One region of the Staphylococcus sp. GW823-FHT05F06 genome, then DNA from elsewhere that is predicted to be linked to it. Evidence: predicted binding sites of a transcription regulator. Region 1 holds the regulator's gene; the other holds the start of a gene.

Region 1 (8,676 bases):
ATTTCGCAAAAACAATTCTTCCTGATGATGTTTGTAACAAACTTACGACCTCTAAATTAACTTGTTGACCAATGTAACTCTTCGCGTTATCAACAACCACCATTGTACCATCATCTAAATATCCTACGCCTTGTCCTGGCTCTTTACCTATCTTCGTTAATAAAATACTTAACTGGTCGCCTTGATGTACATTAGGTTTGATTGCTTCCGATAAATCATTAACGTTGAGTGCTGTAATTCCTTGAACGTGACATACTTTATTTAAATTAAAATCAGTCGTAATCACATGTGCATGATACTGTTGTGCTAATTTAATTAATAATGTATCTATATCACTATGGGATTGAGTTGGATGTATAACGCGTGTAGGATAATCTAAATCATAAAGTTGATTCAAAATATCTAATCCTCTTTGACCTTTTTCACGTTTCACGCTATCTTTAGCATCCGCTATAACCTGTAATTCATTTATAACGCCTTGTGGTATCAATATATCACCATCGATAAATCCGCAACGTATAATATCTAATATCCTTCCATCGATAATGGCACTTGTATCTACAATCTTAGGTGTCGCTCTTCGTATATTATTAGACATGGAACGTGCCATATTCTCTGGTAAAAACATAAGCATTTCATCTCTTTTTTTCAGACCAAATTGAAACCCTAAATAACATAAAATAATAGTGATTATCATAGGTACAAAGTGATTTAATATGGAATTACCTATCATTTCTAAGATAAAAGAAACCATCACTGAAATAAATAAACCAATAATTAAACCAATTGTAGCAAATAATATTTCTACCGCACTACGTCTCATGATTAATTGTTCAAATTGTTTAAAAGTATATGTTACTTTATTAATGAACAATCCAAATATTATAAAAAATATAATGATCCCTATGAAACCATCTACATAATAATTAGTGATAACCGCATGGTGATGAATGCCAAGATCTGTAACAACTTCGGGTATAATTATAACACCAAGTGCTGCACCAACAATGATATAGATTGCTACAACAATTGCTTTTGTTATATTCAATTTATAGCCTCCTTCCATTGATGTTATATCCTAGTATGGCTTAACAATATGGCTTATCGCTGTTTTGAATGTAATGCATATTTCAAAGCTTCATGTACTGATGAAACACCAACGACTTGGATGCCTTCTGGGAATGTCCAACCTCCAATATTTGTCTGTGGAATAATAGCTCTTTTAAACCCTAGTTTGGCCGCTTCTTGAACACGTTGCTCTATGCGAGATACTCTGCGTACTTCACCTGTTAATCCAACTTCACCCACAAAACAATCTAATCCATCAACAGCTTGATCTTTAAAACTTGAAGCTGTCGCAACAATAATGCTTAAATCAACAGCAGGTTCTGTTAATTTGACGCCACCTGCTACTTTAATATAGGCATCTTGTTGTTGGAGTAAATAGTTTTCCTTTTTTTCTAGAACCGCCATAAGTAAACTTAATCGATTATGATCTATACCTGTAGCCATTCGTCTAGGATTATTAAATGTTGTTGGTGTAACAAGCGCTTGGACTTCAATGAGTAGTGGTCTTGTTCCTTCCATAGTGGGGACGATTGTAGAGCCCGGAACATTTGTAGAACGTTCTTCTAAAAACATTTCAGAAGGATTAAGTACGCCTTTTAATCCACTTTGCTTCATTTCGAAAATCCCCATCTCATTTGTAGAACCAAATCTATTTTTTACTGCTCTAAGGATACGATATGCGTGATGCTCATCTCCTTCAAAATAAAGAACTGTATCAACCATATGTTCCAATAATCTTGGTCCGGCGATTTGTCCTTCTTTTGTTACGTGTCCCACAATAAATGTGGCAATATTCATTTGTTTAGCAATGTTCATTAAACTCTGCGTACTCTCTCTTACTTGTGATACCGATCCAGGTGCGGAACTAATTTCCGGATGATAGATTGTTTGAATCGAATCAACAACAAGTAAGTCAGGTCTCTCTTCTTTTACAGTTTGATGTATCACTTCTAAATCAGTTTCAGCTAAAACATTAAGATGACTAGAATCTTCTTCTAAACGATCAGCGCGCAACTTAGTTTGATTAATAGATTCCTCACCAGTAATATATAAAACATTCTTATTTTGTGACAGCGCAGCACAAATTTGTAGCAATAAAGTCGACTTACCAATACCTGGGTCTCCACCTATTAGTACTAACGAACCACTTACAATACCTCCACCTAAAACACGGTTAAATTCCTTTGATTCTGTAAGTAATCTAGGGGTAGCTTCATGCTTAACACTATTTAACTTTTGTACCTTACCTGCTGTTTCTTTTGTTTTTACACCATGTTTAGGATGAGCAACCTTTTCTACTATTTCTTCCATTTGATTCCACGCACCGCAGTTAGGGCACTTGCCCATCCACTTAGGAGATTGATAGCCACATGCCATACATTCGAATATTACTTTTTTCTTGGCCATTGAGACACCTCCGATTTAATATGAACAAATCTATTTTAAACTGACAAGTTGAATCTGACAAATTAAAATTAAATAATGATGTTGATAACACTTATAAGTCTATAACCCTTTCATAATATTTCTATAATGAACCTATAACATTCATCATATGCTTATCTGTTTAAACATTCTGGCAATTATACTAATGATGATTCAGCAAAAATATAAGTAAAATTTTAAATTGATTTACCTAATTCATTGTTTATTATTATATATTTAAGTGATTATCTTAGTATAGAAAATGCCTGAGACAATGATTGTCCCAGGCATTTTATTTATTGGCAATTGACAACCGAGTTGAACTTGGGCTAATCTCAATTTTCAACTCTAGTCCTCATTACCAAGTGAGACAGCGAATTACTTACGCTTTCTATCTCACTCTTCTTAATTTAATATTTAACGTTATAATTGTAGTAACTCAATATGCGAAATTAAAGTTATAATAATTTAATTATGATTCTGTTGTTTCTTTTTTAGCTGTAATTTCATGAATATCATACTTAAATTCTTTACCATCATGATCAATTGTTACTTCTTTACCTTCAATTTTATTTCCATCTAAAATCAATTCGCTTAAATTATCTTCAACCGTTTTTTGAATTGCTCTAATGAGTGGTCTAGCACCATATTCAGGATCATATCCTTCTTCTGCAATTTTTTCTTTCGCTTTATCAGTAACAACAATATTAATATTTTGCTCTGAAAGACGGTGAGTAAGTTTATTTACCATCATTGTAACAATTTCTTTTAATTCATCTTTTGTAAGTTTGTGGAAGACAATAATGTCATCAACACGGTTTAAGAATTCTGGTCGGAATGAATTTTTTAATTCTTTCATCATTGTTTTTCTGACAGTTTCGTAGTCACTACCTTCTGAAGCACCTCCAAAACCAGCAAAGCGTTGGTCCTGTAATTCTTGAGCTCCCACATTAGAAGTCATAATAATCACAGTATTACGGAAGTCCACAGTACGACCTTTAGTATCTGTTAAATGACCATCATCTAAAACTTGTAGAAGAATATTAAATACGTCAGGATGTGCTTTCTCAATTTCATCAAATAAAATCACAGAGTATGGTTTACGTCTAACTTTTTCAGTCAATTGACCGCCGTCATCATGTCCTACATATCCTGGAGGTGCACCAACTAATCGACTGACAGCATGTTTCTCCATAAATTCACTCATATCTACGCGAATCATTGCATCGTCTTCACCAAACATAGATTCAGCTAAAGCACGAGCCAATTCAGTTTTACCCACACCTGTAGGTCCTAAGAAAATAAAACTACCGATTGGACGTTTTGGATCTTTAAGACCAGCACGAGCTCTTCTAACAGCTTTACTAATTGAATTGACAGCATCGTTTTGTCCAATGACACGTTTATGAAGTGTATCTTCAAGATTCAATAAACGATCTGATTCAGTTTCATTAATTTTAGTTAAAGGAATACCTGTCCAACCAGCTATTACTTCAGCGATATTTTCTTCAGATAAGGCAGTATCTAAACCACCTTGTGCATTTTTCCATTCATTTTTAGCATCTTCATATTGCTTTTCAAGTTTAGATTGCTTATCTCTTAAATTAGCGGCATTTTCAAATTCTTGAGCATGAACTGCAGCATCTTTTTCATTTTTTACTTTATCAATTTCTTGTTCAATCTCTTTTAAATTACTTGGCGTTGTATGACTTTTAAGTCTAACTTTTGAACTTGCCTCATCAATTAAGTCAATGGCTTTATCTGGCAAGAAACGATCTGAAACATAGCGATCACTCAATTTAGCAGCCGCTTCTAAAGCTTCATCTGAGATATTAATTCTGTGATGAGCCTCATAACGGTCACGTAATCCTTTTAAGATTTCAATCGTGTCTTCAACTGTAGGTTCATCCACTTGAATTGGTTGAAAACGACGTTCTAATGCAGCGTCTTTTTCTATATTTTTACGATATTCATCTAATGTTGTGGCACCTATACATTGCAATTCTCCACGAGCTAAAGCAGGTTTTAAAATATTAGATGCATCAATTGCTCCTTCTGCGCCACCAGCGCCAACTAAAGTATGAAGTTCATCGATAAATAGAATAACATTACCAGCTTGATGGATTTCCTCCATAACTTTTTTCAATCTTTCTTCAAATTCACCACGATATTTAGTGCCAGCTACGACTGTACCCATATCTAATGACATTACACGTTTGTCTTTTAAAGTTTCTGGTACTTCATTTTTAACAATTGCTTGCGCAAGCCCTTCAGCAATTGCTGTTTTACCAACACCGGGTTCACCAATTAGCACAGGATTATTTTTAGTACGACGACTTAAAACTTCAATTACACGAGTAATTTCTTTATCTCGTCCTACGACTGGATCTAACGTTCCATCTTTAGCAATAACAGTTAAATCTCTAGCTAATCCATCTAAAGTAGGCGTGTTATTAGACTTATTAGCTTGCGCATTTTTATTACTCATTTCTGGACTTCCTAAAGCTTTTACAACTTGGGCACGTGCTTTAGTAATATTTAAATCTAGGTTTGCAAATACACGTGCTGCAACACCTTCATTTTCTCTAATTAAACCTAATAGTATATGCTCTGTTCCTACAAAGTTATGATGTAGCTTTCGAGCTTCATCCATAGACAGTTCAATTACTTTTTTTGCTCTCGGTGTATAATGTAGTGTGCCCATTTGCTCTTGACCGTGACCGATAAGTTTTTCAACTTCTTCGATGACTTTATCTTCAGTAATATTAAAACTTTCTAATACCTTTGCTGCTATACCTTCTGGCTCTTTCATTAAACCAAGCAAAAGATGTTCTGTTCCAATATTAGAATGGTTCAAACGAATTGCTTCCTCTTGTGCATGTGCCAACACACGTTGTGCACGCTCTGTCAATCTACCAAATAACATGTATAAATACCTCCTATTTTATATGTTCTCTTAATAAATCAGCTCTTTTTTCATTTACTGTTCTATTATCATCGTCATCTATTAAAAATGGTGACTGTATTGCTACCATTAATTCATTAAATTTAAAATTTTCAAGCAAAATATAATTCAAATCAATACCTAGTTTCACTTCGCTCAAACGATATGAGGCTTCTTCCATAGAAATAATTCTACTGTTTTGTAGTACACCTAATGATCGATAAACTCTATCCAGTGTCTCTACAGAATTGTGTTTATCAAGTCTTTCTCTTATTTGCTTTTCTTCATTTATAATTTGATTTACAACTTCAGTTAAGTTATCGATAATGTCTTCTTCTGTTTTCCCTAGTGTAAGTTGGTTTGAAACCTGATAAATGTGACCATATACTTGTGACCCTTCTCCGTATATACCTCGAATTGTAAATCCAAAACGATTAATTGTTTGTGCAATTCTGTTCATTCTTTTCATAATGGAGAGTCCAGGTAAATGTAACATCACACTTGCACGCATTCCTGTACCAATATTAGTAGGACAGGTAGTTAAATATCCTAAATGCTCATCATAACTAATGTCTAACGCTTTATCTAATTCATCATCAATTTTAGAAGCGCGCTGATATAAATCCTTTAGCGATAAATCAGTTCCTAGAGCCTGTATTCGTATATGATCTTCTTCGTTTATCATAACACTTACCGATTCATCATCATTTAACATTACTGCTGAAGCAGGTTGTTTCACTAGTTCAGGACTCACAAGATGTTTCGCAACCAATTTCATTTTACTTTGTTGATCCATCGTATCTAATCGATTTAAAGTTAAGTTGGAAAGCGCATCTTGAACTTCATTTATCACTCGATATCCTTCTTGCTCTGAAGGGAACATAAGTGGGTGGACATGGTTTTCAAGATTTCTAGCTAATCGAATTCTGGAAGAAATAATAACAGGTGTCTCCTCAGACATCTTCATCCACTCACTAATATTAGTATGGATATTACTCATCATGAGACACCTCGCTCTCACTTTTTAAAGCTTTAATTTCATCACGAACAATCGCTGCCTCTTCAAACTCTTGACCATCTATCAATTTATTTAGATATTTTGATTTTTCTTCAATTTGCTTTTTTATTGCAAGTTTCTTATACGATGATTGTGGTGTTTTTCCTACATGTTCAAATTGACCACCTTGAACACGTTGAACTATATCAATGATGTCTTCTTTAAACGTAGCATAACAATCAGCACACCCAAGCTTACCAACATGTGCAATATCCTTAAGTGTCATCTGACACGTTGGGCATTTTTTTTCTTCTTTAAATGCCATCTCATGAAAATTAATACCATGTTTTGCAGCAAGGTGTTGAAGTATCTGTTTCACTACAAATGCTTCTTCTATATCGTCTTGGTGTGTATGATACGTATTATCATCGTTAGAATGTAACCAGGGGTTTTCTCCTTGGGCACATACTGAACATACCCATTTTTCATGCGTACTATCTATACCTTTAACAGTAAGTTTAACTTCCGCTTCATTAAAATGGCAATTTTCACAAAGCAATTTTAAACACCTCACCTAACCTAGTAATAATTAATAACTGGTAGTAATCGTTTTAAGATATTAGCTCTAATAATATCGCGTGCAACAACATCCATTTTTAAAGTTTCTCTATCAATAATGGTCTGTATCATTTTAGCTTCTCTTTCATTGATCAAACCTTTATCTAACAAACCATCTATGACATAATACCCTTGTTGTTGAGAAATAGATGGACCTATTAATTGTAGTAAGTGATTAATATAACCTGTAGCATCTTTATTTTCAATTTTAGTGATTCGAATGTAACCACCGCCACCACGTTTACTTTCTATTTCATAACCATGTTCATTAGTAAAACGTGTCTTAATAACATAGTTAAGTTGAGAAGGAACACAATCGAAACGTTGAGCAATATGAGCGCGTTGTATTTCTACAACATCTTCATCTGCTTCTTCAAATAACCGCTTAATGTATTGTTCTATGATGTCGGACATATTGTGCATAGATATCACCTCTTTTTTGACCTTCTTTGACTATATTATATGACCATCTTTGACCTTTTTCAACCAATTTGATTTTAAAATTTCAAATTAATGATGTTAGCGTGTTCATTTTGTTGTATGATAGAAAATAGAAAAAATTTAAAGGAATGAAGAAATATGCATATTGTGATTGGGATATTAGGAATCATTTTCTTTTTAGCACTCGCAGTTTTATTTAGTTCAGACAGAAAAAATATTCGCTGGCGATATGTTGGATTGCTATTAGTAATTCAACTAATATTTGCATTTATATTACTTAAAACTAATTTGGGAATTTCAGTTATTGGGAGTATTTCAGATGGTTTTAATTATTTATTAGCTAAAGCAGCGGTCGGTGTCAATTTTGTATTTGGTGGCTTTAAATTTATTGATCCTAAACAACCACCATTCTTCTTTAGCGTTTTGTTACCTATTGTTTTTATTTCAGCATTGATTGGTATATTACAATATACACGAATACTTCCACTAATTATTAACTTACTGGGATTTTTAATTTCAAAAATTAATGGAATGGGCCGTTTAGAATCTTACAATGCGGTCGCGGCAGCAATTCTAGGACAATCTGAAGTCTTTATCTCATTAAAAAAACAATTACCTTACATACCTAAACAACGCTTATATACATTAACTGCTTCAGCGATGTCAACGGTATCAGCATCAATTATAGGCGCTTATTTTACACTTATTGAACCAAAATATGTTGTTACTGCAGTAGTGCTTAACTTGTTTGGTGGTTTTATCATTGCATCTATCATTAATCCTTATAAAGTCAATGAGGAAGACGACAAATTATTAATTGATGAGAACGAAACAAAAAAACAATCTTTCTTTGAAATGCTTGGGGAGTATATACTAGATGGATTTAAAGTAGCAGTTATTGTAGGCGCTATGCTGATAGGTTATATTGCAATTATTGCTTTATTAAATGGAATGGTGAGTGGAATCTTAAGCTTTATGTCTGGCGGTGCTATTCAATGGAACTTCCAAACGCTTATTGGATTTATTTTTGCACCTTTCGCTTTCCTAACTGGAATACCGTGGCAAGATGCAGTTCAATCTGGTTCAGTAATGGCTACAAAATTACTATCTAATGAATTTGTAGCAATGCAAGATTTAGGTAAAGCGACTGGATTATCGGAACATGCTAAAGGAATTACCTCTG
Region 2 (8,676 bases), on a different contig from region 1:
CATGGTCGGTTCCCACTTGGTCAACGAAATTAAACAAACCGATGCACATATTACAATTTTAACCAGACAGGATAAAACTTCTAATCATCCCAAAATCACGTATATCAACTGGTCAAAAGAGGGTTGGCAACATCAAGTACCAGATATAGATATTGTTATTAATCTAGCTGGTGCAACGTTGAATAAACGTTGGACATCTTCCCACAAACAAGCGATGATGCTTAGTCGTATTCAATCAACGCAAACACTATTTGAACTTTTTGAAACACGTGAACACAAACCAGAAGTTTTATTTAACGCAAGTGCAATGGGCTACTACCCTCCAGATTTATTTACAAGTTATACGGAATTATATCGAACACTTCCATTTGATTTCTTATCAGAAATTGTATATCAATGGGAACGGTTTGCGAATAAATTTAAGCAATTCGGTACACGTGTCGTTTTAGGTCGATTCGGTCTTATTCTATCAGACGATGGTGGTGCTCTTGAAATGATGGAACTTCCGTATCGTTTATATGTTGGGGGAAAACTCGGCTCTGGAAGACAATGGTACTCTTGGATTCATATCGATGACTTAATTAGAGGTATTTTATTTACTATCAATCATGATAACGCTGAAGGTCCATTTAATTTAACTGCACCTATTCCTGAAAGACAAAACTTATTTGGTTATACTTTAGCACGTGCGATGCATAAACCACATGAAACGTGGGCACCTAAATTGATACTACGTGCAGTGCTAGGTCAGATGTCTACTGTCATATTAGATACACAAAAAGTACTTCCAAATAAATTACATGCACTAGGTTTTGAGTTTAAGTATAATAATTTAAGAAATGCTTTAGATGATTTAATTAAAGCTTAAGAATTACATCGTAAGAAGAAGGGATATAAAATGAAAGATACTCAGTTAACATATATATTATTAATCATTGCAAGTATTTTATTAATTGCTAATGGTATATTTGCATTTGAACGTACGTTATCAATGATATTAATGTCGATATTATTTATATTAGTTGGAATCATTTTATTATCAACAACATTGAATACCATGTATCAATCATCAAAACACTCAAAACGTTAAATTTCATCAGTTTAAAGTAACAATCATTTTATTAAACATAGATAAATGAAAATCTCTCGGTTTGAATAACACTTTTAATAAATGAAAAACGGTAATAATCCATTTTGTAAGGTATTTATCTTTTTTTAATTACATCGTTTTTTCTAAATCTATATTCATATATTATTTAAAATAAAAACCCTAGTAGACAAATGACAAAATATACATTGTCGTCTACTAGGGTTTTGTGTATTAATCAATAATCATACAACGTTTATTTTATTATTTTTCTGGTTCCATTACTTCATCAATTAATCCATATTCTTTAGCTTCTGCAGCTGTTAAGAAGTTGTCGCGATCAGTATCTTGTTGAATTTTTTCAATTGATTGACCTGTACGTTCTGATAAAATACGATTTAATTTTTCACGTGTTTTTAAAATATGATTTGCTGCAATTTCAATTTCAGTTGCTTGTCCTTGTGCACCACCTAATGGTTGGTGAATCATAACTTCAGCATTAGGTAGCGCAAATCGTTTACCTTTTGCACCTGCTGCTAACAAGAATGAACCCATAGACGCTGCCATACCAATACAGATTGTTTGAACGTCTGGTTTGATATGTTGGATAGTATCATAAATAGCAAATCCAGCAGTTACACTGCCACCTGGTGAATTAATATATAAATAAATATCCTTTTCAGAATCTTGCGCTTGCAAGAATAATAATTGTGACACAATAGAGTTAGCTACGTTATCATCAATTTGAGAACCTAGCATGATAATACGGTCTTTCAACAAACGTGAATATATATCATACGCACGTTCACCGCGGTTAGTTGTTTCAATAACTGTAGGAATTAAATTCATTTATTTTTCCTCCTTATAATAACTGTTAAAATTATTTTACCTTAAAAGTCAAAAATGGTCAAAGATTAAGCTTATTAATCAAAAATTCAATTTGACGCTTAACCTTTTCATTTGTAAACTAGAATTATCGTTTTCATTGTACCGTCATTATTGAACGACGTACAGAAATGTGATTATTTCAATATTTACCCCTCGTAGTGTAATGGATAACACATAAGATTCCGGTTCTTAAAATAGAGGTTCGATTCCTCTCGAGGGGGTTGCTGAATGATGAGGAGATTTTAATGTCTGAGCTTATTTGTAATCTCAGTCTTAAAATCTCATTTTTTATAATTCAATTTGTTCACCATTTCTTATTTTATCCGCTAATTCATTCAACTTTCTTAAACGGTGATTCATACCTGATTTAGATATAGGCCCTGTAGAAACCATCTCACCCAATTCTTTTAACGATATTTCTTGATGTTCTACTCTGAGCTTCGCTACTTCTCTTAAACGATCAGGTAAATTTTCAAGCCCAATTTCTTCATCAATTAATTGTATACTTTCAACCTGTTTCATTGCTGCGCTAACAGTTTTATTAAGATTTGCTGTTTCACAATTAACAAGACGATTAACCGAATTACGCATATCACGGACAATTCTTACATCTTCAAACTTTAACAATGCTTGATAGCCACCTATCAAACTAAGAAAGTCGGAAATTTTTTCAGCTTCTTTAAGATACGCAATACTCCCTTTTTTACGTTCCAAATGTTTCGCATTGAGTTCATAACTATTCATCAATTTAGTAAGACCTTCGGAATGATCTTCATATTGTGAAAAAATTTCAAGATGATATGAAGATGTTTCAGGATTATTTACAGAACCACCTGCTAAGAAAGCCCCTCTTAAATAACTTCTTTTCATTTCATCATCTTTAATCATATCCGGATCAATATCGTGAGTAAAAACTCCCTTTTTTAAAATTCCTAAATCATTTAGTATTTCTTTCGCTAACATCTTTGTTCGACATATATAAATATTGTTTTTTTTCAATTTCATCTTTTTTCTAACTAAAATTTCAACTTCAACATTAAATATACGTTTGATAAGAGAGTAAATTCGACGAGCTGTTGTCGCATTTTCTGTCTGTACATTAATTACAAACTGTTGATTTGATAGACTAAGTGCGCCATTCATGCGAATTAATGCACTGAGCTCTGCTTTAGCATTCGATTCGTCAACTTCTATGCGTGTTAGTTCATTTTTCATATCTGATGCAAAGCTCATTGAACACTCACCCTTCCTAACCCTTTTTTCTATTCTTATTTATAGTATCGCCAATGAGGTGTAAAGTTATTTTCTAATTCTAAACACACACTTAAGCTATCATATCATAACTACGAATTCGCTTATAATTATTTCTTTTTATCACTAGGAGTAAAGCGAATTGTACTTGTTAATTCTAAGGCAAGTTCATAAATCATTTTTGATAATACTTTTGTGTTATGTCTGACATAGTGTTCATTAGATATTTCAACTAAATTAGATGCCGTTAAAACTCTAATTCCACTATCTTTTAATTGTTCTTTATGTACTGCTACTGGTTTCGAATTCTTTTCTTCATATCGTTGTAAAACATCTTTACTATAGGATTCTGAGCTACATATGACAAAATCAATAAATGGTTCACCAACTTGTCGAGTAAGTGCATCAATATGCTCTTTGACATCATAATTATCAGTCTCGCCTGGTTGTGTCATAACATTAGATACATAAAGTTTTGGAGCAGATGTACGTAATAATGCTTCTGAAATACCTTTGACACATAAATTTGATATAACACTTGTATATAATGAACCTGGTCCTAAGACAATTAAATCTGCTTGTTCTAAAGCTTCTATCGCTTCATTCATTGGTTCAACATCACTTGGTTCTAAAAACACACGATCTATTTTTTTATGTGTTTTAGGTATATTAGTTTCTCCATGTACAATTTCACCGTCTTCCATCACCGCGTTGAGTTGCACACTTGCGTTTGTTGAAGGGATGACTTGGCCTTTAATATTTAAAACTTTGCTTAACTCTTTAATAGCGTGTCCAAAATCATTAGTAATGTTAGTCATTCCAGCAATAACTAAATTACCTAATGAATGCCCATCTACTTGATTTTCACCAAAACGGTACTGGAACAATTGAGTTAATATCGATTCTGAGTCACTTAAAGCAGCAATGACATTACGAATATCACCAGGCGCTGGAATATCCATGACATCTCTAATTTTCCCCGTGCTCCCACCATTGTCCGCTACAGTAACAATGGCAGTAATGTCTATTGGAAATTCTCTAAGGCCTCTAGCAAGGACAGAAAGTCCAGTGCCACCACCAATAAGTACTACATTCATTTGTTTCATTATCTCTCTCCACTTTCAATATGCGCATCTCTATGATGCACATAAACATTATATTCAAAAATCTCGTTAAGATATTCAGCTAAACGTTTAGCTAATGCGACTGATCGATGTTGTCCACCCGTACAACCTATAGCAATAACCAATTGCGATTTACCTTCTTTTTTGTAGCCAGGAATCATAAATTTTAATAAATCTGTTAATTTATCAAAAAATATTTGGGTTTCTTTCCACTTCATAACGTAATTGTACACTGGCTCATCTAAACCAGTAAATGGACGCAATTCCTCTACATAGTAGGGATTAGGTAGAAATCTGACATCAAAAACTAAATCAGCATCCATTTGTATACCATGCTTGAAACCGAAACTTGTCACGTTGATTGTAAATGTTTCAAAGTTTTCATCTAAATAAAACTTTGAAATGCGTTGCTTTAATTCTTTAGGTTTTAATTTTGTTGTATCAATCACGTAATTAGCGATACTTCGGATTTCTGATAGATGTTCACGTTCCTCATTTATTGCATCTATTAATGATCTTTGTCCTTGTTCATTTAGTGGGTGCGCTCTTCTTGATTCTTTATAACGTGAAATAATTTTTTCAGTTTTAGCTTCTAAAAACATAACATCTAAAATCACGTCATTACGACTTTTAATAATATCAATTTCTTTAACTAGAGATTTAAATAATTCCTTACCTCTTAAATCTATTGCAATTGCTACTTTTTGCAATGAAGGATTTCCTTGAGCCATCAATTCTACAAATTTAGGTAATAGTACAGGTGGTAAATTATCTACACAGAAAAATCCCATATCTTCGAGACTTTGAATCACCAATGATTTACCCGCTCCAGACATACCTGTAACAACTAACAATTCACTTTTACCCATTTCTTTTTCGTTGCTTGTCATTTTCTTAAGTCACCGCCAATTATAATCTTCAATCAATATCATTATATTAAATTCATCTTATCACACTCAAATATGCAAAGTAACATACTTATATTGTAATTAAAAAAGCTAGAATCATTGATGACGATACTTTGACGCAAACAATGTTCTAGCTATGTGTAAAATGAGTTAAATTTTAATTATCTTTTAATTCTGTAATATAATCAGCTGCACTTTGAGCCGCAATACTACCGTCTCCTGTAGCAGTAACAATTTGACGTAACCCTTTATCACGAACGTCACCTGCAGCAAAAATACCTCGTACTTTAGTACTCATGTCATCTTGTGTGACAATGTATCCCGCGTCATTTGTAATACCAAGATTTTTAAATGGTGCTGTGAGTGGTTTCATTCCAATATAAATGAATACACCGTCGGCATCATAAGTCTGTTCAGCACCATCTTTAGTTGATTCAAGTGTAACTGAACCAACTTTACCATCTTTTTCATTAATTGTTTTAAGTGTATGACTCCAAATAAAGTCAACTTTATCATTTTTGAAGGCACGTTCTTGCAAGATGTTTTGTGCACGTAATTCATCTCTACGGTGAACAATCGTTACTTTATCTGCAAATTTAGTTAAGAAAGTACCTTCTTCTACCGCTGAATCTCCGCCGCCAATTACGAAAAGACGTTTATTTTTAAAGAATGCTCCATCACAAACCGCACAATAACTTACTCCACGTCCTCCTAATTCTTGTTCACCAGGAACGCCAATCTTTTTATACTCTGCTCCAGTTGAGATAATAACTGCATGTGCTGTTATCTCTTTATTCCCTAAATTGATAACTTTATAGTCGCCTTTATCTTCAACAGATTTAATATCGCCATATTGGTATTCCGCACCAAATTTTTTAGCATGTTCAAACATTTTAGTAGATAAGTCAGGACCTGTGATCATCTCAAATCCTGGAAAATTCTCTACTTCTTCAGTGTTTGCCATTTGACCGCCTGGCATACCGCGTTCAATCATGACAGTTTTTAAATTGGCACGAGATGCATATACTGCTGCTGTCATACCGGCAGGACCTGCACCGATTATTGCTACATCAAAATCTACTTCAGTCATTTTAAATGCCTCCTACTTATTAATCATTATGCGCATTATATATCATACTTTTCATTTCATAAATTTATATGCTCAATATAAATTCAATTGCTTTATTCAGTTTGTATCTAGAAACATTAAAATCGTCCATCAATTGCCTCTTGGTAAGTGGTTGGCTAGAACGACGATACGATAGGTAAACAAATGCAGCTACATATCTATCGACATCTACTAAATCTACATTTTCAGCTATAATCATTTCTGCTTGATTAATCCAATCTGTAAATAAAGACGTGTTATATTTGAATTTCTTAAAATTATACAACCTTTGCATACCTCTGTGTATAAAATCTAATTTATTGAGTGTGAGTCCTTGTACCAAATATGTGAGATAAAGTTTCTCATAGTCATTCATTGATTCAAGAATTGACCAAATATCTTCAGTCATTAGTATTTCTTTTCCATTTAATTGATGAAGTAAAAAAATACCGTAAAGTCGATAATGATTATTATCATCTAGTAATAATGGTAACACTCGTGATTCAAATACCGTTTTACTTTCCTCAATTACCCAAGGTGCATAACCAACATCAACTTCAGAAATTTGAGTGAGCTTGTTCCACATCTCAATACTTTCGTCTTTATTTCCTAGGTAATAAAAATTGAAACTCAATGCATTATACATTTGAATAGAGACAAATTTACCTTTTTTATAAAGTGGATAAAGTAAATTTTGAGAAGCACGATACTGTTTTAAATAACTCAATACGATTCCTAATTTAAAGGTTTCGTCGTCATTTAGTGGTACTACTTTATTAAGTATTTTAAGATATTTTTGATATTTTTCTGTTTCTTTTTTATTATAAAGTAATAATGTGTAGTGACAAAGTGCATGCACGTCTGAATTATCTTCCTTTAAAAGTTCTTCAAACATTGCTTTGGCGCTATCATACTCACCTAGATACAAATAACACATTGCAAGTAAATTCCTAATCACCCTATGCTGTTGTATCTCGTAAGATTGATTCAAAATATATGTTCGGGCTTCTTCTAACCTACCTTGCGAAAAGAGAAATTGAAATAAAAGTTGTGTTGAAAACAATTGTGCTTCTAATTCAATTTTTTGTTCATTTGTATACGTGACTTCGAATGTTTTTTCAAGCATTTCTCTAAAATCTTTATCCTCTGACAATATTACATAATTAATACCAAACAAGAATGCCTTGTTTGGCTCGTTTAATTCTATATTTAATTGACTTAGTTCATAGAAACTTTCTGCTACATGAAAGTCTTTAACAATATTCTCATAAAATAGACGTTCTGCTTTTTTGCCGATATTTAATTTAACTAAACATTGAGCATAGTGTTGTTGAATATCAAAATCCTTAGGTGACAACTCAAGCACTTTTTCATAATATTCTGCCGCCTTCTTGTAGTCCTGTTGTCGCCACTTTTGGGTAGCCATTTTACGATAAAAAGCCTCATCAAAAATCATTGGAATGATGTTATTTTCTTTTTGTGCCATTCATTGTCACCTCCTGAATCTAATTGTATTTGCATAGGATTACCAAATGCAAAACTGTAATCGGGAACATCTTTAGACACAACCGTACCCGCACCAATTTTAACATGATTTCCTATGGTTATTCCTGGTAATATTGTCGTATTTGCACCTATTAAAGTGTAATCGCCTATAATGACTTTTCCTACTCTCCACTCATCAACAAGTACTTCGTGAGTTAATATTGTTGTATTATAACCAATGACTGTATTCTTGCCAACCGAAATGTATTCTGGATAAAACAAATCAGGCAACACTTTATATGCAAATGAAGTATGATTCCCGACATCCATTTTTAAAAGCTTTTTATATATTTTATTTTTAAGTTTCATACTAGGAACAAATCTTGCAATTTCTATAATCAACGTTTGCTTTAGCACTTTTACGAATTTAATTTTTCTATATATATGCCATAAAGGATTCACTTGATGATGCTTCTCTTTACTTAATCTTCTCAAAATAATCACTTAGCCTTTTTAATCGGCCATGTTAATGGTCCTGAATTTTCATATTTTATTGGTTGGTATTTAACTCTTCTATAAATTACGAATATCACACTAATCATAATAAGCACGACAGAAACAAGTTGCGCGACACGTATATGACTCGTAAGCATCAAACTATCGGTTCTCATCGCCTCAACGAAAAAGCGCCCTACAGAATACCAAATAAGATAACCAAAGAATGTCTCTCCAAGTTTTAGACGTTTCCTTAAAGTAATTAAAATGACAAAACCTATTACATCCCAAATAGACTCATATAGAAACGTCGGGTGGTAATATTGGCCT

The links. The regulator CtsR, encoded in region 1, represses protease genes until heat stress. The targets are predictions, from matches to a motif close to ATGGTCAATAAAGGTCAAACA.
Region 2: a site for CtsR is predicted at 1,981-2,001, ahead of clpP (ATP-dependent Clp endopeptidase proteolytic subunit ClpP). Genes of this name have one in related genera too.

The regions. Positions count from the first base shown of each region.
Region 1 is NZ_JBXAHW010000014.1:57,612-66,287, forward strand. Features, by position in the region: gene AC1Q7N_RS09525 (PIN/TRAM domain-containing protein) at 1-1,048, opposite strand, end outside; gene radA (DNA repair protein RadA) at 1,102-2,475, opposite strand; gene AC1Q7N_RS09535 (ATP-dependent Clp protease ATP-binding subunit) at 2,966-5,419, opposite strand; gene AC1Q7N_RS09540 (protein arginine kinase) at 5,433-6,440, opposite strand; gene AC1Q7N_RS09545 (UvrB/UvrC motif-containing protein) at 6,430-6,993, opposite strand; gene AC1Q7N_RS09550 (CtsR family transcriptional regulator) at 7,014-7,475, opposite strand; gene AC1Q7N_RS09555 (NupC/NupG family nucleoside CNT transporter) at 7,632-8,676, shown strand, end outside.
Region 2 is NZ_JBXAHW010000009.1:54,493-63,168, reverse strand. Features, by position in the region: gene AC1Q7N_RS07370 (TIGR01777 family oxidoreductase) at 1-868, shown strand, start outside; gene AC1Q7N_RS07365 (hypothetical protein) at 899-1,090, shown strand; gene clpP (ATP-dependent Clp endopeptidase proteolytic subunit ClpP) at 1,352-1,936, opposite strand; tRNA gene AC1Q7N_RS07355 (tRNA-Arg) at 2,125-2,196, shown strand; gene whiA (DNA-binding protein WhiA) at 2,264-3,208, opposite strand; gene AC1Q7N_RS07345 (gluconeogenesis factor YvcK family protein) at 3,337-4,332, opposite strand; gene rapZ (RNase adapter RapZ) at 4,332-5,240, opposite strand; gene trxB (thioredoxin-disulfide reductase) at 5,416-6,348, opposite strand; gene AC1Q7N_RS07330 (tetratricopeptide repeat protein) at 6,413-7,852, opposite strand; gene AC1Q7N_RS07325 (acyltransferase) at 7,819-8,346, opposite strand; gene lgt (prolipoprotein diacylglyceryl transferase) at 8,352-8,676, opposite strand, start outside.